One region of the Paenibacillus sp. 276b genome, then DNA from elsewhere that is predicted to be linked to it. Evidence: predicted binding sites of a transcription regulator. Region 1 holds the regulator's gene; each other region holds the start of a gene.
What was found. Region 1 encodes NrdR, which represses ribonucleotide reductase genes. Its sites were predicted from a motif close to AACACNATATATNGTGTT; they were not measured.
Positions count from the first base shown of each region.

Region 2: a site for NrdR is predicted at 7,813-7,830, ahead of BLV50_RS17020 (anaerobic ribonucleoside triphosphate reductase). Genes of this name have one in related genera too.
Region 3: a site for NrdR is predicted at 5,471-5,488, ahead of nrdI (class Ib ribonucleoside-diphosphate reductase assembly flavoprotein NrdI). Genes of this name have one in related genera too.

Region 1 covers NZ_FNRR01000002.1:1,119,436-1,129,957, reverse strand. The annotation lists partial or broken gene BLV50_RS16170 (IS3 family transposase) at 1-555, shown strand, start outside; tRNA gene BLV50_RS16165 (tRNA-Lys) at 776-848, opposite strand; tRNA gene BLV50_RS16160 (tRNA-Ala) at 865-937, opposite strand; gene nrdR (transcriptional regulator NrdR) at 1,123-1,590, opposite strand; gene BLV50_RS16150 (alpha/beta-type small acid-soluble spore protein) at 1,706-1,927, shown strand; gene BLV50_RS16145 (lytic transglycosylase domain-containing protein) at 2,035-2,598, opposite strand; gene coaE (dephospho-CoA kinase) at 2,595-3,191, opposite strand; gene BLV50_RS16135 (manganese efflux pump) at 3,201-3,974, opposite strand; gene mutM (DNA-formamidopyrimidine glycosylase) at 4,129-4,959, opposite strand; gene polA (DNA polymerase I) at 5,076-7,730, opposite strand; gene phoU (phosphate signaling complex protein PhoU) at 7,952-8,611, opposite strand; gene pstB (phosphate ABC transporter ATP-binding protein PstB) at 8,675-9,430, opposite strand; gene BLV50_RS16110 (methyl-accepting chemotaxis protein) at 9,649-10,522, opposite strand, start outside.
Region 2 covers NZ_FNRR01000003.1:209,339-219,860, forward strand. The annotation lists gene BLV50_RS16990 (Fur family transcriptional regulator) at 1-191, opposite strand, end outside; gene BLV50_RS16995 (GGDEF domain-containing protein) at 467-1,594, shown strand; gene BLV50_RS17000 (aldo/keto reductase family protein) at 1,726-2,664, opposite strand; gene BLV50_RS17005 (cellulase family glycosylhydrolase) at 2,868-4,514, opposite strand; gene BLV50_RS17010 (LacI family DNA-binding transcriptional regulator) at 4,815-5,828, shown strand; gene BLV50_RS17015 (hybrid sensor histidine kinase/response regulator) at 5,876-7,513, opposite strand; gene BLV50_RS17020 (anaerobic ribonucleoside triphosphate reductase) at 7,888-9,849, shown strand; gene nrdG (anaerobic ribonucleoside-triphosphate reductase activating protein) at 9,846-10,355, shown strand.
Region 3 covers NZ_FNRR01000001.1:2,092,608-2,103,129, reverse strand. The annotation lists gene BLV50_RS08860 (ABC transporter permease) at 1-32, shown strand, start outside; gene BLV50_RS08855 (ABC transporter permease) at 45-848, shown strand; gene BLV50_RS08850 (hypothetical protein) at 861-1,904, shown strand; gene nrdF (class 1b ribonucleoside-diphosphate reductase subunit beta) at 1,995-2,957, opposite strand; gene nrdE (class 1b ribonucleoside-diphosphate reductase subunit alpha) at 3,000-5,084, opposite strand; gene nrdI (class Ib ribonucleoside-diphosphate reductase assembly flavoprotein NrdI) at 5,071-5,430, opposite strand; gene BLV50_RS08830 (hypothetical protein) at 5,715-5,936, shown strand; partial or broken gene BLV50_RS33745 (helix-turn-helix transcriptional regulator) at 6,248-6,472, shown strand; gene BLV50_RS33740 (ABC transporter substrate-binding protein) at 6,569-7,324, shown strand; gene BLV50_RS08820 (ABC transporter substrate-binding protein) at 7,513-8,508, shown strand; gene BLV50_RS08815 (response regulator transcription factor) at 8,699-9,427, shown strand; gene BLV50_RS08810 (sensor histidine kinase) at 9,456-10,301, shown strand; gene BLV50_RS08805 (response regulator) at 10,298-10,522, shown strand, end outside.

The DNA.
Region 1 (10,522 bases):
TCCTATAAAGGAACAGTGGGTAACATTGCACCAAACGTACTGGATCGTAACTTTCAAGCAGAAAAACCAAATGAGAAATGGGTTACCGATATTACGGAATTTAAGTTGTTTGGAGAAAAGCTTTATTTATCACCTGTTCTGGACTTATTTAACGGTGAAATTATCACGTACACAGTAGGATCTCGCCCTACTTATTCATTAGTCTCCGACATGCTAAATAAAGCTTTTAAACGCTTATCCAACGAGGATGAGCTCCTCCTGCATTCGGATCAAGGCTGGCACTACCAGATGAAGCAGTATCAACATGCTTTGAAGGAACGGGCGATTATCCAGAGCATGTCACGCAAAGGAAATTGTTACGATAACGCAGTAATGGAGAACTTCTTTGGCATTATGAAGTCAGAATTTCTCTATCTTAATGAGTTTGAAAGTCTAGATGACTTCAAGCAAGAACTAGCACAATACATCGATTACTACAATCACAAACGCATTAAGTCAAAATTAAAAGGCATGAGCCCGGTACAATACCGAATTCATGCCATACAGGTTGCATAAAAATATTTGTCTAACTTTAAGGGGTCACTTCATTTACGGCACCCTGGTTTTTGTTTTTCAATTCAAGTCGGGTCAGGAATTTGTTTTTCTTCCCACGGCGCAGCACGACAAGTTCGTCAGATAGTTATGCATCTTGCCACTTAAAGACTCTGTGACTGTATAAAAGCAATCAAGTTGTCTCCTAATAAAAAAAGAACGGCATCTCTGCCGTTCTTTTTGATGGACTCTCAGGGACTCGAACCCTGGACCAATTGATTAAGAGTCAACTGCTCTACCAACTGAGCTAAGAGTCCATATGATGTTCTTGTATGGAGCCTAGGGGGATCGAACCCCTGACCTCATCGCTGCCAGCGATGCGCTCTCCCAGCTGAGCTAAGGCCCCAAATTATGAATGTAACAAGTTGTCCAACACTGCAATGCTCCGCAGGCGACTCCTATATCATATAAAATACAGCTTTTGCTGTCAACAACTTTTTCTTGAAGCTAAAGTGATTGGAGAAGAACAACCTTTTTACTGGAACACACAGATGGTAACCCCAGAATGCTCTTCCCCTTTTACCCGTTTCACTAATCCTCGTTGTTGTCTTTGGACAATAAAGATTTCAGTTCTTTCATGAACATATTGATGTCTTTGAATTGACGGTACACCGAAGCAAAGCGCACATAGGCTACTTCATCCACTGGAAACAGCTGTTCCATCAGCAGTTCGCCAATCTGACGGCTCTCTACTTCTGCATCGGCTGTATTTCGCAGAGACTTCTCTGCCTCAGATACCATCATTTCCAGTGTCTCCACAGAGACCGGACGTTTCTCACAAGCCCGAATCAGGCCACGGAGAATCTTGTCCCGGCTAAATTCCTCACGACTGCCATCTTTCTTGATGACGATCAGCGGTGTTTCTTCCACCATTTCAAAAGTTGTAAATCGACGGCTACATTGCTCACACTCACGACGACGACGAATCGATTTTGATTCATTGGCCGGCCTTGAATCAAGCACCTTTGTGCCCAGGTAGGCGCAATAAGGACATTTCAAATCAGATCACTTCCCACGTTTTACTTTTTACCAGAAATTGCCTGCATGCATTTAGTTATGAAAATCGTATTGCCGACACATAATACTTTTACCAACCGCGAGGAGGTGAACAGCAATGGCACAAAGCAATGGTAACTCCAACAACCTGGTGGTAACTAAAGCTTCCGCAGCTCTCGAACAACTGAAATATGAAGTTGCTCAAGAACTCGGAATCAGCATCCCACAAGACGGATACCAAGGTAACATGACTTCTTACGAGAACGGTTCGATCGGTGGATACATCACGAAGCGTCTGGTAACAATTGCAGAACAGCAATTGGCAGGTCAATACCAATAATATCTGCATCGTAATACGGTACACAGAGGAGCATGGAGCGGCCGGTGAACAACCGGCCTGCTCGGTGCTTCTACTTATTTTAGAGCATGAATCCAAAGTGTCTTAACTTAGAACGTATTATAGATCTTTACATATTGATTATAATAATAAATGACGCGTTGTACATAGTGCCGGGTTTCACCAAACGGAATATCTTTGACCGTCTCGAATGAACCGTCCCATACGCCATCCCTTAACCATGAGTTCACTTTACCTGGACCTGCATTGTAAGCAGCAATCATAGCCGCTTCATTCCCGTCAAATTGATCTGACAGATTACGTAGATACCAGGTGCCCAGCTGGATATTCCTTTCAGGCTCGTGCTTCAATTCTTCCAATGAGGTTCCCGGAATTTTGGCTTGCTCCATAATCCAGTTCGCGGTGTCAGGCATCAGCTGCATTAATCCGATGGCACCTCTCTTGGATTCCTTGCTTGTCTTAAAATTGGTCTCCACCTTGATGATGGAAGCGATGAGAAACGGATCAACCTCATAACTCTGAGACTGGGCCCGAATCTCTTCCTTATAATGAATCGGATAGAACCATGACATCCAATTGGTATTCAGGAACAGCACCAATACAAAAGACACAAACATCAACAACAGTACCCGTTTCTTACGCAGCAATCTCATATTAGGCCCTTACGATGCAAAAATGAAATGAGTTGCTGCTCCGTCTCTGACCACAAGCCGCTGTTATCGATAACCACGTCAGCACGCTGCTTCTTATCTTCAATATCCATCTGCACGTCTATACGGGCATCTGCCTGTTCTGCCGTCATTCCATCCCGGCTCATCAGTCGTTCTAGCTGCACTGACCTCGGAACGTAAACAACCATCACCTCTTCGAAGCCATCCTCCAGCCCTGACTCGTACAATAACGGAATATCCGATACGACCAGCTTGTCCGGATGTTCAAGCTCGTACAGAGCAGCGCGCTCGCGCATCTCCTTGCGGATCGCTGGATGTGTAATAGCCTCAAGTGCCTTACGTTCCTCTGGATTCTGAAAAACAATACTGCCAAGCTTTTTCCGATCCAGTGTTCCGTCCTCATTCAATATGGCTTGTCCGAACCGCTGAACAGCCGCAGCCAAAACGGGATGCCCGGGCAGCATTACTTCCCGGGCAATAACATCTGCATCAATGAGCAACGCTCCCTTACTGGCGAGAAAGGCGGACACGCTGCTTTTGCCTGTCGCGATCCCGCCGGTTAAGCCAATATTCATTATTTCACCTCACAACAACTTCATTATTCCCATAAACATTAATAAAAGCGCAGGTAACACAGATAATCTTCGCATCCACCGCAGAGCAGCAAAGCGCAACCCAACTTTCATGCCCAGTGACAGAAATGCCCCACTAAACAACGCAATAACTAATGCTGTCCACAAAGTCGGAAATCCCAATAATGCTGCCCCTAATCCTGCACCAAAAGCATCCAGAGAAAGGGCTATCCCCAGCCACATCGCTTCTTGGACGGATATACTGCCCGAGTTATCCATATCCGCCTTCGAGGGACTACGCAGGATCTGAATAACCACACCCAGCTTCCGCAGCTCAAGTGTAAAGACCATTCGTTCCAGAGATCCTCCAGAAGCAGATGGCTCAAGCTCCAGCGCGAGCACCTGATTCCTGCCCTTCGACTGAGCTTCTGGTGAGGCTTGCGTATTACTGCGGATTGTTCCTGCTCCTGTTCCCTCACCCACTCCATTGTCCGTTTCCAGCTGTTCCTTGCCCCGTTTTCGAATGAGTTGCAGCAACGACCATGCGCCAATACCGATCAGAATAACCGCTCCAACAATTGAAGCCACGTCCGGAGATACGACATGAGACAGAAGCACACCTACTTGCATCGATAATGCAATAACCAGACCCGAACAGATGGAAATGACGACAATGGATAACAGCGGAATTTTAGTTCTCCGCAGCCCATATGTAATCCCGACTCCAAAACCATCTAAACTAAGCGCCAAAGCAAGCGCCAGTAATGAAATAAAATGATGCAGCACCCCGGATTCCTCCCCTGTGCGGAACTCGTTCCAACTGGCGGCTGCCAGTATGGGTATACGCCCGCTTATTTCTGCCATATCAGTATATGGAGGGAGGAATCCAAGGGTGCTACAATTTGACGATTTCGTTCATGCTACCAAACCCATCAACGATTTAGAGCAGCGGTTGACAGTTTGGACAGTAATGCGTGCCCCTACCACCTACAACACTCTTCTCGATTAATGTGCCACACGTTGCACAAGGTTCAGACTTGCGTCCATATATTTTCAACTGATGCTGGAACATTCCCATCTCGCCCTGTCCATTGACATAGGACTTGATGGAGGAACCTCCTGCATTCACCGCATCCTGGAGCGTAACCACGATCGCTTCATGCAGCACGGTTAACTGGGCTTCGGTTAATGTCTTGGCAATGGTTTCTGGATGAATTCCAGCGCGGAACAAGGCCTCGTCCACATAAATATTCCCGATGCCGACCACATATGCCTGATTTAACAAGACGGCTTTAATTTTGGTCGTGCGTTTGCCAACAGCATCACGGAATGCAGCTACAGTAAACGCAGGATCAAGCGGCTCCAGCCCCAGTTTTAACAAAGGTTTGGATACCAGTTCCTCCCCTGCATTGAAGAGATGCATTGTACCGAATTGACGGACATCCTTGTAACGTAATTCTGTACCATCGGTAAAGTGAAAGATAACATGGGTATGCTTCTCCACTTCCTCATGCTGTTGGTATACCCCGTACCTGCCTTCCATCCGCAGATGGGAGACAAGCACCAGCCCGTCCAGCAAAATACGCAAAAACTTGCCTCTGCGCTCCACACCGATCACGGTATGTCCCTTAAGTTCCATTGCAAATGCATCTATGTCGTCCGGCCGCTGAATAATCCGCGGCAAGCTAACGGTAACGGAGTCAATGGTCTTGCCAACAATAAGTTGATTCAATGTTCTTCTGACTGTTTCGACTTCCGGTAATTCCGGCATGATGTTCTCACCTCCCCTATATTATAACGGAAGATGGCGCTCAGCGGGACCCCTTCTTGTGTCGAAAACAGTTGAAAAATATTTTGTAAAATAACGGAAAACCCGCTTGGGATCTATTATTTAGCCTCGTACCAGTTTTCTCCGTAGCTGACTTCCGCTTTTAGCGGCACTGACAGCTCCAATGCTTTTTCCATCACCGAAGGAACCAGCTCTTTCATCAGTTCCATTTCATCCGCAGGCACTTCGAATACAAGCTCATCGTGCACCTGTAATAGCATGCGGCTCTTCAGCTTGCGTTCACGCAGTGCTTCATCCATCTGTACCATGGCAAGCTTGATGATATCTGCCGCAGTTCCCTGGATCGGTGTATTCATTGCTGTCCGTTCAGCAAAGGAACGCAGGTTAAAGTTGCTTGCATTGATTTCTGGCAGATAACGACGGCGTTCCAACAACGTTTTGACATAACCATCCTGACGGGCTTCCTTCACAATATCATCCATATATCGACGCACACCCTGGAATACTTCAAAGTATTGATCAATGAACTGTGCTGCCTCTTTCCGCGTGATGTGCAGGTTCTGAGACAAACCGTAGTCGCTGATCCCGTATACGATACCAAAGTTAACCGCCTTGGCAGAACGACGCATGTCTCCATCCACCTCTTCTGGCTTCACGCCAAACACATCTGAGGCCGTCTTCGTATGGATATCCATGTCCTGGACAAAAGCTTCCTTCAGCCGCTCATCATCTGAAATATGTGCAAGGACGCGCAGTTCAATCTGCGAATAGTCTGCTGCCAAAATGGACCACCCTGGTTCGGAAGGAACAAATACCTTTCTGATTTTACGGCCTTCCTCCATCCGAATCGGAATGTTCTGCAAGTTCGGGAACTGGCTGCTAAGACGTCCAGTAGCCGCAATCGTCTGACGGTAAAACGTATGCACCTTGCCATCCTTATCTGAAATCTCTTTGAGCAGTCCTTCTACATATGTGGACTGCAACTTGGCAAGTTGACGATATTGCAGAATATGTTTGACTACATCATTATATGGAGCCAGCTTCTCCAATACTTCGGCATCCGTAGAGTATCCTGTCTTTGTTTTCTTCACCACAGGCAAACCGAGTTTATCAAATAAAATCTCACCCAGCTGTTTCGGTGAATTCAGATTGAATTCCGTACCGGAAAGCTTGTAGATTTCCGCCATCAACCTGCTTATATTTTCTTCGAACTCACTACCCAAAGCCTTCAAATCTGCCGTATTAGCCTTAATCCCCTGTTTCTCCATATCTGCAAGAATACGTGACAATGGCATCTCCAGTTCATGGAAAAGTGCGTTCATCTCATTACTCTCCAGTGCCTGCTCTTGGAGTGGAATAATGGCTGCTACTGCCGCCGCTTTACGACATAGAAAATCGCCCAATATATTCGCCTCAGGCACTCTGTATTTTGCACCTTTGCCCATAACCGAATCATCCTCCACGAGGGAAGGCAGACCATACTTCGTGGTCAGGCCGCTAATCGTCTGATTCGATTCAGTTGGATCAAGCAAATAGGCAGCCAATTGCACATCAAAGGACGCTCCAGCAAACTCAATGCCATGCGCATGCAGTGCCAGATCAACACGATGTAGATCATAACCACGCTTGGGTTGATCTGCATTGCCGAGCCATTCTCGTACTGGGGCAGCTGCATCTGACTGGAGCAATTCGGAAGACAGGAATGTATAGGTTTCGGCTGAACCAACAGCAAGTCCAATGAGTTTCGCCTGATGCGGGTTATCACCATGTGTCTCCACATGCAGCACATCAATGGATTCGAGTGAACTGAACAGTTCACTAATCGTTTCTTCTGTTGCAATGGAGGATTCCACTACGGCCGCCGGAACGGCTTCCTGTTCAGAAACTACACTTGCACGGAATGACAGGCGCTCTAGCAAAGACTTGAATTCGAGCTTGGCCAAAGCCGGACCTGCCAGTTCCTCTTTTAAGCCAGCAAACTGCATATCTTCCCAAGTTTGTTCCAATGGAACTTCACGGTGGATCGTGGCAAGCTGCTTGCTCATACGTGCATCTTCGGCGTGAGCCTCAATTTTTTCTTTCATTTTGCCCTTTAGCTCACCTGTGCCGTTAAGAACTTCCTCAACCGAACCGAACTGGTGCAGCAGCTTCAGAGCCGTTTTCTCTCCAACACCAGGAATGCCCGGAATATTGTCGGACGCATCGCCCATCAGACCTTTGAGGTCAATGATTTGCAGCGGGGTCAGACCATAGCGCTCCTTGATCTGAGCGGGATCGTATAGCTCAATCTCGGTTACCCCTTTGCGCGTAAGCCCGATATGCACATGTTCAGAGGCAAGCTGCAGCATATCTTTGTCACCTGACACAACGAGAACCTGTCTTCCGGCTTCATCCGCACGTTTCGTTAATGTTCCGATAATATCATCCGCTTCAAACCCTGCAAGCTCAAACTGGGCAATCCCGAAGCCCTGAAGCAGCTCTTTCAGCAGCGGAAATTGTTCCGACAACTCCGGCGGTGTTTTCTCCCGACCACCCTTATACTCCTGGTAACCTTCGTGTCGGAACGTAACTTTGCCTGCATCAAATGCCACCATCACATGTGTCGGTTTATGCTCTTCCAGCAAGCGCAGCAGCATCGTGGTGAAGCCGTACACCGCATTGGTGTGCAAGCCTTTCGAGTTAGTTAGCGGTGGCATTGCAAAAAACGCCCTGTAAATAATGCTATTTCCATCTATAAGAATAAACTTGTCCATTCCAGCACCTCGCGTATCGTATGGTCAATCCTTCAATCACATCTACTCTCATGATACCATACACACCTGTTACAACAAAAAAAATAGTCATCTTTATAGGCCATAATCTGGCCTGCAAAAAAAAGGAACTCCCTCCGCGGATTGCCTGTTCACAGGCCGCCCGAGAGAAAGTCCCTTCATTTCGCTACGAATAATACCCCAATTCCACTAAAAACGGTTACCTATTGATTCAAATCAGGGCGTTTTCCTGTTACCAGATACACCGTGCTCTCACCAATGTTTGTTGCGTGGTCACCAATCCGTTCGATATAACGTCCTACCAACATCAAGAGCATCGCTTGGGAAGCCTTATTTGGATGGTCTGTCATAAACGAGTAGAGGTCACTGATCATATGACTGTACAATTGGTCAACCTGATCATCGGTCTGAGCCATTTTGTAGGCCAGATCCGTATTTTCTTTCAGGAAGGATTCAATGGATTCCTCAATCATGGACTTCACGATTTCCGCCATTCTTGGAATATCCACAAGCGGTTTAATGAGCTCCTGCCCATCCATACGAAGGGTCACTTTGGCCACATCCAGCGCAAGGTCACCCATACGCTCCAAGTCACTTGAGATTTTGAAGGCAACAATAATGCGTCGCAAATCCTTCGCTACCGGCTGTTGTGTAATGATGAGCTTGGAACCCAATTCCATAATCTTGTCTTCCAAGGCATTCAGATTCGCATCATTCTTGATGATGACCTGAGCTTTCTCGGCATCCATCGTCTGTAAACTTTCAATAGCACCATCCAACGCTGTGCCAACATGCTCACCCATTTGCCGAAGCAGTGTGCGCAGTTCCTCAAGCTCCTGATCAAATTCTCTTCTGCGAATCATAGATTCCATGTCCTCCTTATCCATCATCTCCGGACACGCCGGGATCGTTCGAACTCAGCTAGCTTATCCGAACCGTCCGGATATATAATCCTCGGTTCTGGAATCTTGCGGTGTGGAGAACAATGTTTCTGTATCCGCTGCCTCCACCACTTCTCCGTTCAGGAAAAATACCGTACGACCCGATACACGAGCAGCTTGGTGCATGTTGTGGGTTACCATTACAATTGTGTATTTGTGGTGCAATTCCTTGACCAGTTCCTCAATTTTGAGCGTTGAGATTGGATCAAGTGCAGACGTTGCTTCATCCATCAACAGTACGTCAGGCTGCACGGCCAGAGCACGTGCAATACAGAGGCGCTGCTGTTGTCCACCAGAGAGACTGAGTGCCGATTTTTTGAGCACATCCTTTACTTCATCCCACAGTGCAGCATGAACAAGACTCTGCTCAACCAAACGATCCAGTTCGGCTTTTTGCGTCACCCCGTGAAGTCGTGGTCCGTAGGCCACGTTATCGTAGATCGATTTTGGAAAAGGGTTAGGCTGCTGAAATACCATTCCGACCCGCTTGCGCAGCGTCTCTACTTCAATCTCATTGCTATAAATGTCGGAACCGTCCAACATAACTTGTCCTTCCACACGTACGCCCGGAATCATGTCATTCATCCGATTCAATGTACGAAGCAAGGTCGATTTACCACAGCCCGACGGACCGATAAACGCGGTAACCGTCTTCTCCGGCAGGTCCATCGATATATTTTTAAGCGCGTGATGCGTATCATAGTATAAATTAAGTCCTTCAATGTGAATGAGGTCCTTCATGGATGTTCACTTCTCCTTCGCGGCAGGGACAACCAGATTCCCTTACGTAGACCGATGCCAATGATTGAACTTGGCTCTCGGTCATCTATAATATCCTACCCTCTCATTGTAAAAACAGTATCACTTTCATGTTAACGGAATGTAAAAAGAGACATCTTTCACACCCATGACCCTCCTATCCGATCATTGCGTATGAATGATGCCTATCCTACCGTCATTTAGTCATCCGCCTGGACCATATCTTCCAGTCTCTCCCGAATGTGCTCGGCCAATTCTCCAGCCGTTTTGCCTTCCTTCGCGATATCCTCTGCAATATGGGACATGCCTGCCACAGCCGTGTTCAGCTGTTTGAATGCAGCCCCTCCTTCGTTTACATGAACGGAGCTGCTGTCAATCTCTGCCGCGCTTGCTCTCACCAGTTCTACAGTCTGTCTGGTCAATCCTCCGATATCATCCAGTAAAGAGGACATATTTCCCGCAACCTCACGGGTCTGCTTGGCTAGTGCACGAATCTCACCAGCAACGACCTGGAAACCCCGTCCGTACTCCCCCGCATGTGCCGCTTCGATGGAAGCATTCATAGCGAGTAACCCACTTTGGTCAGCCAATGAACGAATGGAACGTGCCATCCCGGAACCCATGTCGATAGAGCTCAGCATGTCATCAGCGTGTTTCTGCTGACCCTCCATATGCTGATATACACGGTTATAGGAAGCATCAACCTGACTGAGACTGCTCGCTCCCCGTTCGGACAACTGCATGATCTGAGACGCTTCTACCCCAGCCTTTTGAGCAGCTTGAACCAGTTTGGTGACGGAGTCGTTGATTCTCGTTATTTCCTGTCTGCTCTGTGTAATAATATGTACACGTTCTTCCGAAGCCACATGCTGCAGTTTACGGGAAAGGGACATAACATCCCTCATCGTCAACACACCCAGCAATCGGTCTTCTTCCGTAACGATCAAACAATCGTAGAAATGTTGCTCACTGCGTGCAAGAGCGATGTCAATAATCGCGGTCGCTTCTGCATGCACATCGACAATAACAGGAGAAGAGTCCGCTGCGTGTACAACCGGCTTACGATAGAAAAGA
Region 2 (10,522 bases), on a different contig from region 1:
CCTAACTTGAGTTCTCGAATCAACTCTTTATCCGTTAAATATCGGAGCGAATTATATACCGTACCATAAGCCAAATTATAACCTTGCTCCACCAGACGGTTCATCACTTCTGCTGCCGTTGGATGGTCTTCGGAATGACGGACTACATCGTAAACAGCTTGACGCTGTATCGTCAGATTTAGAGTTCTCACCAGCAATTCTCCTTTATTAACCCATTCAATAGTATATAAGATGACACAGCAATCTACTGATTGCTATGATTCCCTGAAACATCAAAATCAATTTTGATTTAGATTAAGTATAAATCTCATTGCACAATGAAGTCAATATCCGACTATTTTATTCATGAATACTTATAGCCAAGCCTCTTCTAAGCATCCGTTGCTCTCATTTGGGATAATATGGTTCGCTACTATACTGCTTTTCAGCTAAAATATAGTAATGTGCGCTAAAGGGGGGATGCTTGTTGCTAAGCACGTTTTTCGTCAATCTCTGTGTCATGATCACGTTCATGTATGTGTCCGGAATCATAGCCAAATTCTATCGTATCCGCGTGCCCTTTCCCTCGATGCGTGTTCAGATGATCGGTGGTCTGCTGTTCGGGATCTATGGAACGGTACTGATGAATTATTCCTTTCCTTTAAATGAAACTACCATTGTGGATTTGCGTCATTTGGCTATCGTCACAGCAGCCGTATATTTAGGAGGACTGGCTTCGGTCATCTCGGGACTTGTCATTTCCATCCTGCGTATTGTCATGTTTGGAATGTCATCCGCTGCCATCGATGCAGCATTCGTCATGACGATTATCGGACTATCCGGTGTATATTTTGCCTATGCTCCCTGGTCGAGATTAACCAAAATTATTACCATGAACCTGCTGGGTATGACGCTGATCTTTGTGATCCTGATGCTGAATACAACCAGCATGAACTCATTAATGAAAGTATATCCTTTACAGATGACCATTTCTTTTGTCGGTGGAATCTTTATTTATTTCATCGCAGAATTCATTAATAAATCGAATGAGATGTTGTTCCTACTCGAACGAAAAGCAACCACCGACCATCTTACCAATCTCAGTAATCGCAGACAATTTGAGAAATCACTTGAGTTGGAACTGGAACGGGCTCGTGAGTACAAGCAAAAACTATCCCTGCTGGTCATCGACATCGATCGTTTCAAAAAAGTAAATGACACTTTCGGTCATACTTCAGGTGATGCGGTCCTGAAACAACTCGGACAATTGCTCATTGAGCATGCCCGCTCAGCGGATATCGTCTCTCGAAACGGAGGCGAGGAATTCGCTATACTATTGCTCGATTGTGGTCATCACCAAGCCATGGCCATTGCCGAGTCCATCAGACAATCGGTCGAGAAGTACCATTTTGCGCTGCCTGATGGCAATACGATCCGACTGACCATCTCCATAGGGGTCGCAGTTTTTCCGGATCACTGCGACGACCGGGATGATAACGATTTCTTTGAACAGGCAGACCGTGCATTATATGAAGCCAAGAATACGGGCAGGAACCGCGTATGTGCCATTCCGCTGCGTTCCAGGTCGCTCTCCGTCGGCCAAAGCCCATTCTAATCTCAAACCAAAAAAGGGATGTCCTCATAGCCTATCAGGCTAGCAGGACATCCCTTTCTTATCTCACCACTTTGCAGCATTCGAATCAACTCGCGTACGGGTAAAAAGCAACCTGTGAGGTTGAGTTCGCCTTAAGCTAAGATTTGTTCGATTTCTTCAACGATGGCAGCATCCAGCTTCACACCGGAAGCGGCAGCGTTCTCTTTCACCTGCTCAGGGCGACTTGCCCCTACAAGCGCACTGGACACGTTATTTTGACGCAGAATCCACGCCAGAGCCAATTGACCAACCTTCAAGTCCAGCTTGTCCGCCACTTCAATCAACTGGCGAACCTTGCCGATCCGGTCAGCATTAATCTTCCCTTCATCCCATCCCAGCTTCGCTGCCCTGCTGTTCTCGGGAATATCGGACACCGAAGTGTATTTCCCGGTCAACAATCCTTGTGCAAGCGGGGAGTAGACGACTTGTCCAATACCTTTTCGCTCACCCAAAGGGATGATTTCACTTTCGATGTAACGGTCAAACATGTTGTATACCGGCTGGTTCACCACGATATGATCCAGCAACAGGCGGTCAGCGGTACCCAGCGCAGCTTCCATCTGTGCCGCGGTCCATTGACTAACACCTACGTAGAGCACCTTGCCCTGACGCACCAGATCGTCAAGTGCTCGCAGTGTCTCTTCAATCGGTGTTTCGGTATGATAGCGATGGCAATAATATATGTCTACATAATCAACACCTAGCCGTTGCAAGCTGGCTTCGCATTGTTCCTTAATATGTTTACGTGATAACCCTTGGTCATTTGGACCGTCACCCATTTTGCCAAAAACCTTGGTTGCAAGGACATAGGAATCGCGGGAATACGCTTTCAACGTCTGCCCCAGCAGTTCTTCTGCTGCACCCCGCTCGTACACATTGGCTGTATCGAAAAAGTTGATGCCTTCATCGAATGCGGCTTCAATTGATTTCACCGCGTTTTCACGTTCCACATATCCTCCGTATGTCAGCCAGCTACCCAGGCTAATCTCGCTTACTTTCAGTCCGCTTCCACCTAATCTACGGTATTCCATTGAATGCACATCCTCCTCTAAACTGATTAATGATGAAGTTCCCTTTCTATTGTATCGTATTCGGCTCGGATTAAAAGGGCTTCGGAGAAGAATTTGGGAAATAGTAGGGGTGAATATGAAAAGCTCCGCTAAAAGAGCGGAGCCACGACACGCATCAAATATTACCCAGTCACCACATTTTAATGAATGGGCACTAGTTAATTTTAGTTAACTGTTACGATAAATTGTTCCCATGCTCCGCCCACAGCGTTACGATTGGCAGACAGCACGCCTCCGTTATTCAGATCCGCACTGACATATTTACCATTCGCCACCGATTTGAAGGCCAACAATCCCCCACCCAGATCTTCACGGGTAAACTTCTCCCATGTGGATGGGTACGTGGCCGAGGCGATCAAACGCCCGCCATTATTCAGATCTGCTTGCACATATTTGATGTTGCTCATCGACAGGAAGGATACCGTACCATCCGAATTCTGGATGATTTTGAACCGCTCCCAATGTCCGGCAGTATCCCGATTGGCTACCAGTGCATCTGCACCGCCATTCTCTGCGCTAACAAATGTGCCGTTGGCATTGGCTTTCAGGCTGGACCATGTCTCTGTAAAAGGAGCTGTTCCCGTATGTTTTTTGACCACATTCTGGAACGAAGTATTAGAGGCAAAGTTCGCCGTTGTGAACTTGCTCCATTTTGAAGCAATTGTTGCCGCGCTGTCCGTATTCAGGTTCGGTGCCGGGTTGTTGTTGTTATTGTAATAGCCCCAAGTTCCGCCGCCTTTGACCTTATAACTCCAGTTCGTCCATGAAGCATTCAGTGCATTCAGACCAGACAGCCACTTCTCGGTCAGATCATCCTGACCAAACGAGAACTCGCCCGCTAACACCGGAACGTTCCAATTCTTCTGATAGGACGCCATATCCTTCAGCCAGCGATCCATCTCCGAATTGGTCAGATCCCAGTTGTTATAATCCGTGAATTGATAATGGTGCGTCTGATACATCACATTCGTCCAGCCATAAGTCGTTGGTGGTGAAGCTGCCCACCAGTCGAAGAATGCTGCGATGATGATCATGTGATCGGCATCCTTGGCACGGACGGCTTTGTACATCCGGTCATAGAAATCCATCTTTTGCTTGATTTGAGCTGCATTTTCACCCGTTCCCATGGTTACCAGAGGTTCATTGAGCAGGTCGTACGCGGCAACAGTTGGATTACCTTTGTAACGTGTCGCCATCCGTTCCCAGATCTGAATAGTCCAGTTCTGGTATGTAGAATTAGTCCACAGTTGGTTGGAATTCTCCTGACCGCAGGAATGCCATGGACAGGCGGCTCCCGGTGCACCGTGCAGATCGAGAATGACATACAGGTTCCGTTTGCCCGCTTCATCAATCAGCCAATCCAGTTTGCGGAACGTAACCGAATCAGGCTTCATGACACCGCTGGTGTTCATAAAATCCTCCCAATAGATCGGCACACGCACAACGTTCATGCCCCAGTTCTTGATGTTATCCAGATCACCAGCCTGAATCCAGTTGTCCTGATATCCATTGATCAGGCTCTGTGCACCCGATTCACCAAAACGATTCGTCAACGTGCGACGCAGCGTGTATTCATCTACCGCCCCGGAGGGCGTCATCCATTCTTCCTGCAGCAGCCAGCCACCCAAGTTTGTACCACGCAGATTTACCACGTTGCCTGTACCCGAATTATTGCGAACAACCGTCCCGTTAGCCTTCAGGAAATCCCCTGATCCAAAAGCCGCACTGGCCTTCGGTGAACCTACGGCCGAAGCCAGCAGTCCCAGCAGCAGACAGCTGCACAATAGCATAATAGTGCTCTTCTTCAACATGTTGACGCCTCCCTTAAATGGTCATATCTTGAGGTATGACTGAACCAGGATGCAGCACTCACGACAGGTAACGGTAATGCTATATAAACAGCGGGTGTACGAGGGGGACAATCCATGGATGTCCGCTATTTATCACAACTGGAGTTAGTGAAATCGATTACATTTTATTGAATATTAAACCCTTTATTCCTCCACTATCCCAATTATTGTTTCAATCGGTTATAACTTGTAATCGTTTTCAATTGGAATTATAATGGATTTGAATTAATTGTCAATCACTTATTTGGAGTTGTGAAGAATATGGATGTCAAAATCATTGATGTAGCTGCCATTGCAGGTGTGTCCCCGGCAACCGTATCGCGGGTCATTAATCAGCACAGCAAAGTAAGCACCAAGACCAAAGATAAGGTGATGCGCGCCATCGAGCAATTGGGATATCACCCCAACGCAGCAGCCAAGAATCTTCGTTCACAGAGAACCATGACAATTGGCGTAATCGTTCCCGATATTAACAACTCCTATTATGCCAAAATTATAAAAGGCATTGAGAACATCGCCTATGCCCGCCATTACAAGGTCATTATATGTGATGCTCATAACCTGAAAGAGAGAGAAGTCGATTATCTTAATTTGCTGCTGGATCGAACCATTGACGGTGTCATCATTATCACGCCCATGCTGGCGGATGAGGAATTATTCCAGCTTGCGGATAAGGGGTATCGCATTGGCATCGTTGGCAAATATATCGAACATGATCAGATCCCGTGTATATATACAGACAACGTGAAATTCTCCCAGGAAGTTGTTCAGCATCTCGTTGAGGCCGGACATCGAAATATCGTTTTCTTAAACGGTTATCCTGAAGCAATTGACAGCTATGAACGGCTAGAAGGTTACTTGAAGGCCCTGCGCAATCATCAGATTCCGTTCCGTCCCGAACTGATCGAGAATGGGAACTTCAATGAGGAAGGTGGGTACGAGGCCATCAAAAGACTGTTTAACAAAGGCCTGTCCTTCTCCGCTGTATATGCGGCTAATGATGAAATGGCGCTAGGTGTATACAAAGCATGTATGGAATACGGGATACGCATCCCTGAGCAATTGGCTATCGTAGGTGTGGACAACAATCGAATCAGCAAATACATTCATCCTACGCTAAGTTCGGTGAACCAGCCCAAGTATACGATGGGGGCCATTCTTATGGAGAAGATGATTGATACGATGAATACAAATGATTTTCAGGACAAACGTGTATTTAAAGTCGACTCGGAGCTGCTTGTTCGAGCTTCCTCTTCCTTCAAAATAACAACATAAAGCGCACCCGTAACAGGTGCGCCAGTTTAATATATGTTCACATATTCTTAATGCACAATGATGCTTAACGCATTCAACAAATCAGCCTGCTTCACCGGCTTGGTCAGGACCGCATCGAAGACCTCCGCTTCATGTGGATCGATATGCATGCCATACGGGATCAGAACAATGACCGGTGAATCTGTAACCAAGCGCTTCAGCTTGTGTACAAAATCCACAGCACCACCCTCCAACAGTCCCATATCCACAACGGCCACATCAGGCTTAAAGCCCTCCTGAATCCAGTCGTACGCTTCGGTGGTAACTGAGGTCATATGCACATCCATCTCCCATCTGCGCATCAGGGAAGAGGCCCCTTGCAGAATGTCAGGGTCCTTGGCAAGCAGCACCTTTTTGCCCTTCAGTCGATGCTGAATATTGGCAAGCTGAGGCAGTTCCCAATGTCTGCGGAGCGGCAGGCAGATCTCGAATTCTGTCTCCTTGTCTCCCATGCCATGCACCTGAATACGGCCGTTCATTAGGATGGCAAGATTCTGGCTGACCGCCAAACCGAGATTGGTTCCTACCAGCTTCTGTGTACTTATATTTCCATCCAAATTGTTAAATGATCTAAGCTTATTGTCCGAAGACAACATACGTCCGGTGTACTTCACATGGAGTTGAAGCGTACCTGCCTCCTCTGCATCTCCACCAGCTACGGTTGCCGTAACCAATACCGAACCTGTCCGTGTTGAATCTAGAGCATACTGAATGACATGGGCCAATAGTTGCCCGATCTTGATCTCATCCCCGACAAAAACCTGGGACACATTCAGATCAAGGTTCAATCCCAGCTCAATGTTCTTGCTCAGCGCCAGTCCCGCATAGAGATAAACGGTATTCTCAATCGTGGCTACCAGATCAAATGGATCATCGTGTACAACCGTTTTGCCTGCGTCATTGACGTTAAAACTCATCATATTATTCAGCAGGGAGAGCAGAATGTTACCGCTGGTTTCAATCATATTCACATATTCTGCCTGCTCGTCCGACATATCTGGTGTACGCATCAGATCCGTTAATCCCAGAATGCCGTTCAGCGGATTACGTATTTCGTGGCTCATCAGCGACAGCATCTGCGTCTTGGTCATTGCCTCAGACTCCGCACGTTCCTTCTCTGCCTGCAACTGCTCTTGTAGTTGCTCCGAATCACTCAGCTTCTGTTCCTGGACTTGCAGCGTATCTTCCAGATCCACAACATATCCGAGAAAAACGGCCATGGCTTGCAGAGTTTTCATATCCGTTTCACTGATCACATAATCAGGGTCATCCATCAGACAGATCGTGCCGAACGTTTCCCCGGATCTCCGCATAATGGGAATCCCCACAAAGAAACGATTGCCCAGTCCGCTTGTTACGTCCATTGATTTCGTAAGGGGATGTTCACATGTATCCGTGATGATCAGACTGCTGCCCTTATCTCTTAAGACCAAGCTACAATATGACGCTTCAAATGGAAGTTCACTACCTTTGGCGATCAACTCTTCCTCGCGGTTAAAAGCTTCCATAATAACATTCGTCACGCCATCATTCGTGGCAACGAAAATGGTGTTCACCTTTAATATACCGCTTAATACATCTACAATATGGGATGCGGCTTCCTGTATATTTTCATAGAAGCCCCTTGTAATGCCTAACGTTCCCATGATTCACCTCTCTTGTTTTAGCTGCACTTCAAATCCGTATCCCACAGTATGATTCAATCGATTAACGAGGGATCAAATGTTCCAAAACAGCTGTCACAAACTATTCATATATGAAGTTTTCTATCCTTTTTTCAAGCATCGTCAACTGAACTTGCACGGTAAATAGAAATTATACGCTTACCCTCCAGCTTTGAAAACATTTATCATTCAGGGCTATAAATCATGACAGTCGATCAGCCTCTCCCATGTGATCATTATCACACCTAAATAACAATATATAGTTTATAAATGGATAAAGAAACTCTACATGTAGTGTTCAATGAATGGACATTATCCCTATACAATTTCAATTTCATTATTTAGGAGGAACTGATATGAACATGCTTGAGTATGCCTCTCCACCGGCATCTGATCTTCTATCTGACCTGGGAAGACGAATTATTGGTGCTGAAGATGCCGATACGCTGAGGGAGAATGCCAATCTGAACGGAGACTCGTTCAGCGGCAAGATGAGCAGGCTCGGTTCGGAGACCGCCAAGTGGCATGCTCTGCGTCATGTGCTGCCTAAGGAGCTCGCTCTAGCTGTGGAGAACGGCGATCTGTATGTACACGATCTGGATCAGTATGCCCTTGGAACGACCAACTGTATCTTTATTCCGTTTGACCGACTGCTGGCCTCCGGATTCAATACCGGCAACGGTTCGGTTCGTACACCACAGACAATCATGTCTGCCATGGCACTGGTGGCCATTATTTTTCAATCCCAGCAAAACAGCCAGTACGGCGGTGTATCCGCCAATAAAATCGACTGGGATCTCGCACCTTATGTGAAGCGTTCGTTCCGTAAGCATTATCGGAAGGGGCAACGGCTGTTTGGGGAGATTGCCCCAATTGAGGATGAGCAACTGCATCTGGATAGCGATGAAGCAAAGGAGAAGTGTCCTCGAGCCTTTGCCTTTGCCTGTGAAGAAACGGAACTGGAGACCGAACAGGCTGCCGAATCTCTGATCCATAATTTGAACACCATGAGCAGTCGTGCTGGGGGACAGATTCCGTTCACTTCGCTGAACTACGGGCTGTGCACTTCAGCCGAAGGTCGGCTCGTGTCCCGGTCGTTGCTGGAAGCGACCATTCGGGGCCTGGGTAACGGAGAAACGCCCGTGTTCCCACAACATATTTTCCAGTGCAAGCAAGGAATTAATCAATCTGAGGGAGATCCGAATTACGACTTGTTCCGGCTTGCTGTGACCTGCTCCTCACGGCGCATGTATCCGAACTTTGTCAATGTGGATGCTTCCTTCAACCTTCTCTATTATCAACCGGAAGATCCCGATACGATCATTGCGACGATGGGATGCCGGACACGCACACTGGCTGATCGCTTCGGACGCAATCGTCAGAGCGGCAAAGGCAATCTGTCCTTTAACACCATCAATCTGGTCAAGCTCGGCATTCGATATGGGATCTGCCAGGGAGCAAGAGCCATCGCTGACCGGGCTGGCTTCTATACGGCGCTGGAATCCGTCATGCACAATGCTACGGATGGACTGCTGCACCGGTATCGAATTCAGATGAACCAGCCTGCCAAAGCATCGGACTTCATGATGCGGGAAGGAGTATGGGAAGGCGGTGAACAATTGGCTCCGAATGAACCGGTCGCCGATCTGTTGAAACATGGTACGTTATCCCTTGGTTTTATCGGACTTGCTGAATGTATGACCGCTCTATATGGCCGTCACCATGGACAAGACCTCCATGTACATCGAGAAGCCTTGAATATCATTCGTACGATGAGAGAATTCTGTGACCGGATGAGTGAGCAGCATAACCTGAATATCACCTTGTTCGCTACGCCCGCCGAGGGACTGTCCGGCAAATTCACCAAGATTGATCGTGAGCGATACGGCAGCATCGCGGGGGTCAATGACCGGGAATACTACACCAATTCATTTCACATTCCGGTCTATCATTCCCTTCCTGCCTATCGCAAGATTGAATTGGAAGCTCCCTTCCACTCACTATGTAATGCCGGAGCGATCTCTTATGTCGAACTCGACGGGAACGTAAGGGCCAATACCGCCGCTTTCCAACGAATCGTGCAATACGCGCTGGCCCAGGACATCGGGTATTTCTCCATTAATCATCCGATTGACCGCTGTCCGTCCTGTGGCTATGAGGGCGTTATTGGAGATGTATGTCCCGGATGTGAGGCTCATGAAACCCACGTGCATTTCCAGCGGCTGCGCCGGGTGACGGGATATCTGACCGGTGACTATAAAGTGCGCTTCAATGGGGCGAAGCAGGCCGAAGTGAGAGACCGGGTGAAGCATCGTTGAATCTGTATGGTTACATTCCGGAATCGGTGAATGAGGGGCCTGGCCTGCGTGCCGTGTTGTTCATCAGCGGATGCCGCCATGCCTGTCCGGGCTGCTTTAGCCCCGGCTCATGGAGCTTCCGTGCAGGCGAACCATTTACGGAGGAGCGGCAGCAGCAGATTTTGCATGAGGTAACCTCTCATCCCTTGCTGGAAGGGGTAACGTTATGCGGAGGTGATCCTTTTTTCTCTGCGGCAGAATGCTCCTCCTGGGTTCGGCAGCTTCGGGCTGCACGACCTGATCTGACTGTATGGGCATACACGGGGTTTGTGTATGAGGAATTGATTACAGACCCGTCACGGGCGGAGTTATCCCGGCTATGCGACGTCATTATCGACGGGCCTTATATCGCAGCTGAACGTGATGTGTCTCTTCCTTTTCGTGGCAGTCGTAATCAGCGCATCGTTAATGTGGGTGCAACAATGGCTGGCCAGACAATCGTTACCATGCAGTTAGATGCATGGTAACGATTTTTTTATTTGAGGGGGATCAAGCACAGCGTGGGCGATGATATGGTTCATTTTAAGGAGTCAAATCTGCCAATATATCTAGGATTCATAGAGCACTGTTTTATTTCCGATCGGATTAATGATATATGTTGCAAGCCCTTAGGTTATCGTCTATGATTGGTAGC
Region 3 (10,522 bases), on a different contig from region 1:
CCATGAAGAAATATTCAGCGGTTGGGGGGTAGCGGAGATTCCATATGTTTAAAGCCATGAGAAAATACGCACATTTGTATGGCATGTTCATCAAAAATTGTCTCATTGCCCAGATGGAGTTTCGAGGCAATTTCTTGATGAGCCTGCTGGTGGAATCCGTCTACCTGCTCGCCAAACTGTTATATGTACTCGTCGTGTTCCGCACCGATCTTCACGTCGATGGCATACCGCCCGAAGGGCTGCTACTATTTATAGGCATGCACACCGTGGTGACAGGTATGTATGTCGGGCTGTTTTTCACCAATTTCACGAAAATTCCGGAATATATTAAGGACGGCTCACTTGATCTAATGTTAACGAAGCCGGTTTCTCTTCAATTCATGGCTTCTTTGCGTTATGTCGATCTGGCCCTGCCAATCCCTGATATTTTAGTTGGTTTCGTCATGGTTGGTATTGGCTGGCATGCTATGGACATACCCCTGACGTTTCTCCAGCTAGCCGGGTTTATGCTGCTGTTATTCATCTCCGTTATCATCACATACTGTCTAATGATTATCCCTGCATTACTGTCATTTCGGTTCGTTCAGACGGGTTCTGCATCGGAGATCGCCCATTCCGCCTGGGATGCCAACAATTTTCCAATGGCAATATACCCAACTTGGGTCCGGCGGATCGGTACCTTTGTCATTCCGCTGTTCCTGATTACCAATTTCGGGCCGATGTTCCTGCTAGGACAGCTCAGCTGGCTCTATACAGGACTGGCATTGGTCGCTTCGCTTATACTCTTCACAGTTATACGTTTGCTCTGGAAACAGGCTGTAAAGGGATATAGTAGTGCAAGCAGTTAAGGGGGAGAAAGAATGAATGCTGTTCAGCTGCCCGTGTTAAATCCGCCGCTTAAAGGATTTCTGAGGTGGGCTTACACGCTTTCGATTACCAGTGCACATGAGGAAACGATTCCTTGGTATTACAGCAACTTCATTCAGTTGTCCTGCAAGAAAACCTTTCTGGAGGATGGCAGACAGTTTTATATCGATTTTTTTCGGGGTAAACCCAACGAATTGAATTTCAATAATCCATTTCTACTCACATGCTCTGTGAATTATACGATTCTGGAGCATTTGGCGCTGGACGCCTGGCCCCAATTTTTCGCGGATCAGATTCGCAGCGGCTATTATTGTGTCGTGTTTTTGGACGAAGCGAAGCTACCGCCAGCGGCGGCCTATCAGCAGGAACCGTTTCCTCATCATCTTTTTCTGTACGGTTTCGATTGGGACAATCGTTTTTTTGATGCTTCCATGTTCGACCATACGGGAGTTTACCGCAATGTACAGATTCCATTCACGGAATTCCTGGATGCTGTCCATTCCATGAGACATCTGCTCAGAGAGGGGCTCACCGCGGATCATCACACTTATTTTTACAAATATGAGCCGCATTCTCCTTATCCTTTCGATAGAATCGTAGCACTCGACCAACTGCATGATTACCTGAACGGAGAGACTCATCTGAATCGCATTAATTACATTCCTGATGACGAACAGGCTTTCGGAATTGACGTCTACGACTATTTGCAAATGTACTATGATGCAGTAGAGAGCAATGATCCTCGTCTCGGTGACCGTAACGATGTGAGGCATCTTCATGTGCTCTGGGAGCACAAAAAAATGATGAGTGAACGGATTACCTACTTGATAGATGAGGGGATGATCCCCTACGACGAAGAACTTGTGAATGGTTATCAGGATATAACCACCAGGGCAATGAAGCTAAGGGATCAATACATCCGTCATGAAATTCGTGAAGACAAAGCCGTGTTTGCGAAGGTAAGACTCCGGTTGGAGCAATTCCGCAAGGAAGAGCCTGTTCTGCTGCAAAGACTGATTTCATTGCTCGAAAAGTAAATCAAGAAGGCTATTCCTCTGGGAGGAACAGCCTTCTTGATTTATATTCATAGGCTAGACGTTAGCAGCCTTACTATGATTCTTTATGACTTATTCAAACTTGAAATCATCATCCGTCAGAGGTTCTACATTCAGAGTACGGATATACCCGTTGCCTTTTTTAGAGAAAAAGTCGTGCTGTTTGGTATGTGTACTGATTCCATTTAATACAATCGGGTTGACTTCCTCGTCATCAAATAATGGTTCAAACCCGAGGTTCATCATCGCTTTGTTTGCGTTATAACGCAGGAAGGTTTCCACTTCTTCTGTCAAATGAATGGGCGTATATAATTCCTTCGTATATTGCAATTCATTCTGATGAAGAAGCTGTACTAGATCAACCAAACCTTGATACACATCGTTCCGCTGCGTTTCATCAAAGCTTGCGTATATTTCCTGGGCCAACACCCCCACATATACACCGTGAATACTTTCATCCCGCAGAATCAGATCAATGATCTCACCACTGCATGTAAGTTTGCCTTGTCCGGCTAAATAGAGTGGATAGAAAAATCCACTGTAGAACAAATAACTTTCCAAAAGAACGGATGCAGCCATTGCCATATACAGATCTTTTGAAGTTTCAATATTCATGTAATACTGACGTATAATCGTCGCTTTGGTTTGCAGATATGGATTTTCTTCCACCCATTTAAATACACTGTCAATTTCTTCGGTTGATGCCAATGTGGTGAAAATACTACTGTATGATTTCGCATGAATTTGTTCCATCATCGCCATAAAACTAAGTACTGCTTTGCGTTGCAGTCCATCGACATGCTCCATAATCTGCGGCATACCTACACCACCCTGGATCGTATCCAGAAGGGTTAAGCCGCCCAAGACTTTCATATAAGCGTCTTTTTCTATATCACTGAGCATGCCCCAGGTCATTTTATCATCGGATAAAGGAATCTCATCATCGGTCCAAAATTGCATAATATTCTGATTCCAGAACATCAGTGTGAAATCATCATCCGCTCGATTCCAGTTCACAGCTTGAATTGCCGGCATGGTATATCAAACTCCAATCGTAATACCCTAAAGGGAAATTATTTATATTGAACAAGCAATGCATTCTTCCATCGTCAGCTTGTTGGTTCTTGTATAATACAGAGATTTCAACCCTTTATGAGCAGCATACAGGTAGCAGCGAGCCAACTCCCGCGTGGATACATCACTGTTTACATGCAGAATGGTTGAGATGCCTTGATCCACATGCGGCTGAATCTCCGCAATCAAATCAATTACCTTGAATTGATCCATTTGATACGCTGACTTGTAATAGAAGACATTATCCTTTTGCAAATAGGGCATTGGATAATACGTGGTTGAATTGGCATAGGTCCGTGTCTCAATTTGTTCCACGATGGGCATTACACTGGATGTTGCGTTTTGGATATAAGAGATGCTGGCCGTTGGAGCAATAGCCATGCGATAGGCATGATAGAGACCATTTGTCATCACTTTAGACTTAAGCAGGTTCCAATCTTCAGGAGACGGAACAGCAATGGCGTTAAACAATTCTTGTACTTTCGATGTGGTGGGACGGTAATCCGTAGTCACATAACGATCAAAATATACCCCAGTCGCATAGTCCGATTGCTCGAATCCATAGAACCGTTGACCCGTTTGCTCTGCAAACTCCATACTTTTCTCCAGAGAATGATAATTCATGGTCATAAAGAAGGTACGTACAAAATCCTTGGCCTCCGAGCTCTCATAAGCAATCCTGTTTTTGGCTAAGTAACCGTGCAGATTCATGGCACCCAAGCCAACGGAATGCATTTCGGAATTGGCTTTTGCCACACCGGGAGCATTGGCTACATGTGTCATGTCGCTGACGGAGGTTAGTGCGATCATTCCCTCATGAACGGATTCCTTGATCTTGCCACTCTCCATAACATTAACAATATTGAGGGAGGCCAGGTTGCAGCTGATATCTTTGCGAATAATATCCGGTTGACCATAGTCTGTAATTTCAGAAGTTTCTTGGAGCTGGAAGATCTCTGTGCAAAGGTTCGACATTTTGACTTGTCCTACGTTTTTCAAGGCATGTGCTTGATTGGCATTGGTTTTATTAATGATGTAGGGATAACCGGATTCAAGTTGAGTCATCGCTATTTTGGTCAGCATATCCCGTGCGCTGAGCGATTTTTTCTTCTTCACGCGGTCGTCAGCCAGCAAGGTATCATACATCACGTCCAGATCCATATCATCCAAATGTGTTCCATACGCCTTGTAGACACTATAAGGTGCGAAGAGGTACAGGGGCTCATTATCTTGAGCCAGCTTATAGAAACGATTAGGGACAATAAGTCCGATAGAGAGAGTTTTCAGCCGGATTTTCTCATCCGCATTAATCTTTTTGCTATCCAGCAGTTCCATAACGTCCCAACCGAAAATATTATAGTATGCTGCACCAGACCCCTTACGTTGACCCATCTGATCAGCGTAGGAGAAGCCGTCTTCCATCAGCTTGAGAACAGGCGTGATGCCTTTAGCAGCACCTTCAACCCCTTTAATGACTTCACCACGAGCACGCAACTTCGACAGGTTGACAGCCACTCCACCACCGATTTTGGATAACTGCATACAAGTGTTTAGTACATAGTTTATGGAGTTCAGTGAATCATCCATTTCAAGCAGGAAGCAAGAAACCAGTTCACCGCGCCGACTTTTTCCCGCATTTAGAAAAGTAGGGGTTGCCGGTTGAAGACGCTGTTCCATCATAGAACGAGACAGCAAACAAGCCGTATCAAAGTGTCCTTGACCCAGATGAAGTGCTACGGCTGCTACTCGATCCGCATATTGCTCAAGGTATGTTTTGCGGTCATATGTTCTCAATGCATAATCAGTATAGAATTTAGAAGCTGCCATATAGGAAGGAAAGTTATATTGATAGCCACGCGTAATTTCAAATACGGTTCTAACTTGGTCAGCTGTATAGGAAGCATAGAAATCCTCGTAATAATCATGATCAATCATGAATTTGACTTGATCATCAATGTTGGCAAATGCCATACTTTTATCTTTGATTTCTCTCATAAACTCCTCTACAGCCTCTTTATCCTTATGTAACTGGAAGAAGCCATCAGAGTCGCGCTTTAGCAGCATGTTATTTAATTCAATATGACGCAATGCGGCTCACCTCCTGTTCAAAATACTCCACATCTCTCTTGGAGCCCGATAATTCAAATTTACTAATAACCGGGACGTTATAAGATGCAGATATCAAATCTGCACTTTTGGCAAAACGCTCACCCCAGTTACGGTTACCGCTGGCGGCCACGCCAATCAGGTATGCAGAGTTTTTTTGCAAAAAAGAAGACACCTTATCAGGTATCTGTCCAAAACCTGTTGTATATGTCACAAGTACGTACGGTTCATCAATCGTCATTTGATTCTGAATCTGAACAGCCGGCAGTTGAAGCTTGGAAATAAACCTCTTAACATTCCCGGTTATCGAATCATACACAATTAGCACTATCATATCCTCCTTGACAAATGAAAGGTGATCAAAAACAAACACTATATATAGATCTATTTCTTAATTTTATATCAATATATAGCTTTGTCAAATGCTTATCGGTATCAATTTTGTGAAAAACCGGATGAATGGGCTCTATTACTAGGTTTAATAAATTTGTGGCTTAGTAGATATCCATATTCGAAGACACGATATTTGGTGCATGAGAGAATTATGATTGACATTGAGAATTGTTATCATTTAGAATTTTGAAGAAGATTCGAAAAGAGGGATGCGCTATGATGACACATTTACAACAAAATCACCCAGAGGGTGAAGGACAGACAGCAGCAGATCTCGCATGGTATGGATTAAAGAACGTATTCAAGGATTCGGTCGACAAGGCCTATCGTTTGGTATACGAAGAAACACCAGACCATGTCATTCTTGTTGCTGCAAATCGTCACGGCAATATCGTCATTGATGCATACCGCATCCGTTCGTTCCAAATAGTGCCCATTTAGTATTACCAGGCCAACGGGTCGAGACCGTTTATTTAACGGATGGAGAGCAGATCATATACCGGATTCATATCGGCATCATTCCATATGAAGGACAGAAGGTGTCCTCTGAGCATTTGTTGACGGAGCTTGGTAGGTCAATCACGTTTCCAGATGCACAGGTGCAGCAACTTTGCGAAAAAATCGTCTGTTACTGGCATACCGGTGATTCAACAGATCGTTTCGCAAGCCAAACAGGTTTCCAGGACCTGCTGCATCTTCTGTTCAAGAAGCAGAACCAACACGAGAACGCACTCGAGAGAGCACGGAAATACATGCTGCATCACTATCAGGATACAATCACAGTCGAGAACCTGGCCGATGAAGCGGGCATGAGCCGCTATTATTTCATGAGATCATTCAAAGAGAAGTTCGGTCAGAGTTCGATGGACTATCTGCAAGAGATTCGCACCAACGAGGCCAAGCGTCTGATGGAAGCAGGACAACCACTGAAAGACATTGCTCTGTTGGCAGGTTTCAAGGACCAACACTATTTCAGCAGCCAATTCAAAAAGCAGGTGGGATTACCGCCTCGTACATATATTGCGAACAGGAAATGCAAAACAGCCGCGTACAGCTGGCCCAATATCGGGCATTTGCTGACCCTGCAAATCATCCCCTTCGCAGCGCCCATTGATCAGTTTTGGACAGATGATTACCGTCGGAAATATCGTTATGATGTCAAGGTAGCACTCAGCCACGACTATGATTTCAACCTCAAAGCATTGATGCGGGCCAGGCCAGACCGGATTGTTGCATTGGACGAGATGATCCCCGAAGAGGAGAAAGAGAAGCTGCGGCACATCGCACCGGTGTTGTTTCTAAGTTGGCACGGAGAGGATTGGCGGCAACATCTGCGGCGAACGGCCCGTTTTTTGGATCGGGAGAATGAAAGTGAAAGATGGCTTCTTCGATATGAGGAAAAGGTGGAAACGGTTCTTCATTATATTCCTCATTCGTTTCAGCAAGGTAAGCTAATCGCATTAAGTGTGTCTCCCCGGGGCATTCAGATCTGGGGTAGAAGAGCAGGAACCGTATTTTATGACGATTTGAAGATTGCAGCGGCTTCGGGTGTGGATCAGATCGAATTTACCAGATACGTGGAAGCCGAACAGCTTGCTGCATTCGATGCGGACGTCATCATCGTTAGTGTTATGAAGGACCATCATTCCCTGATGGTGTGGGAGAGGCTTCAACATGCGGAAAGCTGGAAACAGCTGCATGCCGTACGAAACCGACAAGTCTATCTGACACAGGGAGGACATTGGTTAAGCGAACCGATCCTGGAACATACAGCCAATCGGCATGAACTTCTGCTTCAGGAAGTAAACTTGCTATTTAGTGCCCGGTAATGGGCGAAAGTAGACATCTTCTTCTATTTTCTTCGCTGAGTAACATCTGTATAATCATCATGTGATAATCATTCTCAATACAGAAATGCGGAGGGGAACTCATGTCTCACACAGAAAATAATGATCTCTTTAGAAGAGATCGTTCAAAAAAGGCTACACATGGAAGGAAACGCGGATTTGCAGGATTGATGCTCCTGCTATTGGTTCTTTCACTTATGGTTGTTGCCTGCGGAAATAAAACAAATACAGCAGGGGAGCAAGCCACAACAGAAACGACCAAGACAAACGCAAGCGCAGCGACTCAAACTGCCGAAGAGCCTCAGACTCAGGTCATCGAACATGCCATGGGCAAAACGGAAGTTCCGCTACATCCAAAACGTGTTGCCGTATTTGGTCTGGAGGATCTTACATTGTCCCTGGGCGTACCGATGGTCTATGCATACGACTTTGATGGCTACTACTTGGATGACCAGCTCAAAGCACTGAACATTCCGCTCGCTGGAAATGCGGATTTCAATCCGAATCTGGAAGCCATCTTGGCAACCCAGCCCGATCTTATCGTGGTTCAGCGAAACGCCATTGATGACAAAGCGTATGAGGAACTGAGCAAGATTGCGCCAACCATTGCCTATTCACCGGATGATTGGGAGAAAACCATTGTGGAAATAGGCAAGGCAACGGGCTTGGAAGATAAAGCACAGGAGGTGCTTCAGGCGAACACCGACAAACTGAAACAGGCCAAGGAAGATATCATTTCGGCTGTGGGCCCGGACAAAACAGTTGTCTTCATGCGTCCATCGGACAAGGATCTGCAGGTGTTCTTTCCGAGCTTCGCTCCACTTATCTACACTGAATTGGGGTTAAATCCAGACGAAAGCGTTGCAGCATTCCAGAAGGATACTAAGGACGATTGGGGAGTCACGACATCTCTAGAGAAGCTGCCTTCTATTGGAGCTGATTATGTGTTTGCCATCTACGGAGGATCGATTAGCACGGAAGAAGAGTTCAATGAGAACAGTGCCGTTGCAACGGAAGTTGAGAAACTTCATGTATGGAAAACGATGCCTGCTGTGAAGGACAACCATGTGTTCAAAGTGTCAGCCAGACATTGGATGATGTCCGGCCCAATTGCAGACGGCAAGGTGGCAGACGATGTGGTAGCAGCCGTCACCGGCAAGAAATAAGCCTGGACATAATCGTTCATACATTGTCTACAATTCAGAGATAGATTATTAAAGGCATGGCTCTATGGAGTCATGCCTTTTGAGTACGTTGAAGGTATGCTGATTACATCAAGTTCACTCACTGGCTTGAGGCTTTACAATGAGAAACTAAGAAAATAACCAGAATATCGCAAAGATTTGGAGGTAAGACATGAACGGGACCCTGCAGCAAAATAGAATATTGATTGTAGATGATGATGAACGGGTCCGAAGACTTCTTCGCATGTATTTGGAGAAAGAACAATTTATCGTTGAGGAGGCTTCGCTAGGCTGGCAAGCCCTTGGGCAGCTTCATCACGGTTCTTATGCCTTGATCATTCTCGATTGGATTCTTCCCGATATTAAGGGAATTGAAATATGCCATTATCTTAGGACCAACTTAAGCATACCCGTCATGTTTCTGACAGCCAAGTCAGAAGAAACTGATCGGCTTGAAGCTTTCAAAGCAGGGGCGGATGACTTTGTCATGAAACCATTCAGTCCGAGGGAGGTTGTGCTACGTATTAAAACTATGATGGCTCGTTATAACGGATTAATCGAACCTGCGCCAAAAGATCATTCAGCGAGCGAGGTGTTGATTTCCTCCATTCTAATCAATCCAACTTCCCGTAGAGTCACAGTAGGACAAGTGGAGATTCATATGACTCCCAAAGAATTTGATTTGCTTTATCATCTGGCGACACACTCGGAAATCGCATTCTCCAGGCAGGATTTGCTGAGAATTGTTTGGAAAGTGGAGCATGAGGAAGATCTGGATTATCGGACTGTAGATACCCATGTGAAACGGTTGCGTGACAAACTATCCGAGTATGTGCCGAATCGGGAAGATCTGATTCAAACCCTGTGGGGGTTCGGTTATATTCTTCGTTTGCCTCACTGATTCTTATCTTGCAGTTCAGGAGGAGAATATGTCTTACAAACAAATCAAGTGGATGATCTTGCTCATTCCCACCTTGACCGTTGGACTGTGGGAGTATGTACGACATCAGTTTCTGCTCCCCTACATATCAATGAATTTGGGCAACTGGCTTACGCCTGTCATTGTATATGTCGTGAGTATAACGTTGTTAACTCGGCTGTTTCTGATGTTGGAACGTATTCAAAAAGAGCTGGAGCATGAGCGTGAAGCCAAAGCCGCATTGGAATCTCGTGAAAAGATGGCCAAGGAACTCCATGATGGAATCGCCCAATCCCTTTTTTTATTATCGGTAAAAGTGGGGCGTTTAGAGGAACAAGCCAAGTTGGATCAACAGTTGGACGATGTGTATTCGATCAAGAAAACGGTTCATGAAGTCAATCGTTATGTGCGTCAGGCCATTGCCGATTTACGTTATGATCCTAACGTTGACAATACCTTCACTACGAACGAATCGGTCACACTACTTGGTCAAATTCGAAGAATTGCCAAAGATATCCCCGTTCAAATCGAACTGGATTGGAGCATCCCGGATGATGCATTTACTGACAAAGAGAAAGTAGAACTGCTCGCTTGTATTCGGGAAGCTCTTTTTAATATTCAAAAGCATGCATCTGCATCCCAAGGATGGATTCAGGGAAATGGGCACAAGAAGTGCTGGAATATCACGATTCGAGATAATGGAAAAGGATTTGAGATGAATCCCTTTGAACGAAAGGATCGATATGGACTGAAAATCATGAGAGAGCGGATGAATGAGCTGAACTATAACATGCAATTCCGAAGGGAGCAGCAGCTTACTGTTGTCGAATTTTCAAAGGATGGTGAGATGTTATGAGCCATACTCGCGTACTTGTTGTAGACGATCACGCTCATGCGAGAGAAGCCATATGTGAAATTTTATCCATGGACCCCAGCTTCGAAGTGATTGGCGTCGTTTCGGACGGTCAACAAGCGATTGATTATACAGAACAGTGGCTTCCCGATCTAATCCTAATGGACATTCAGATGCCAATTATGAACGGTCTTGAAGCAACACAGCGGATCAAATTGGCGTTT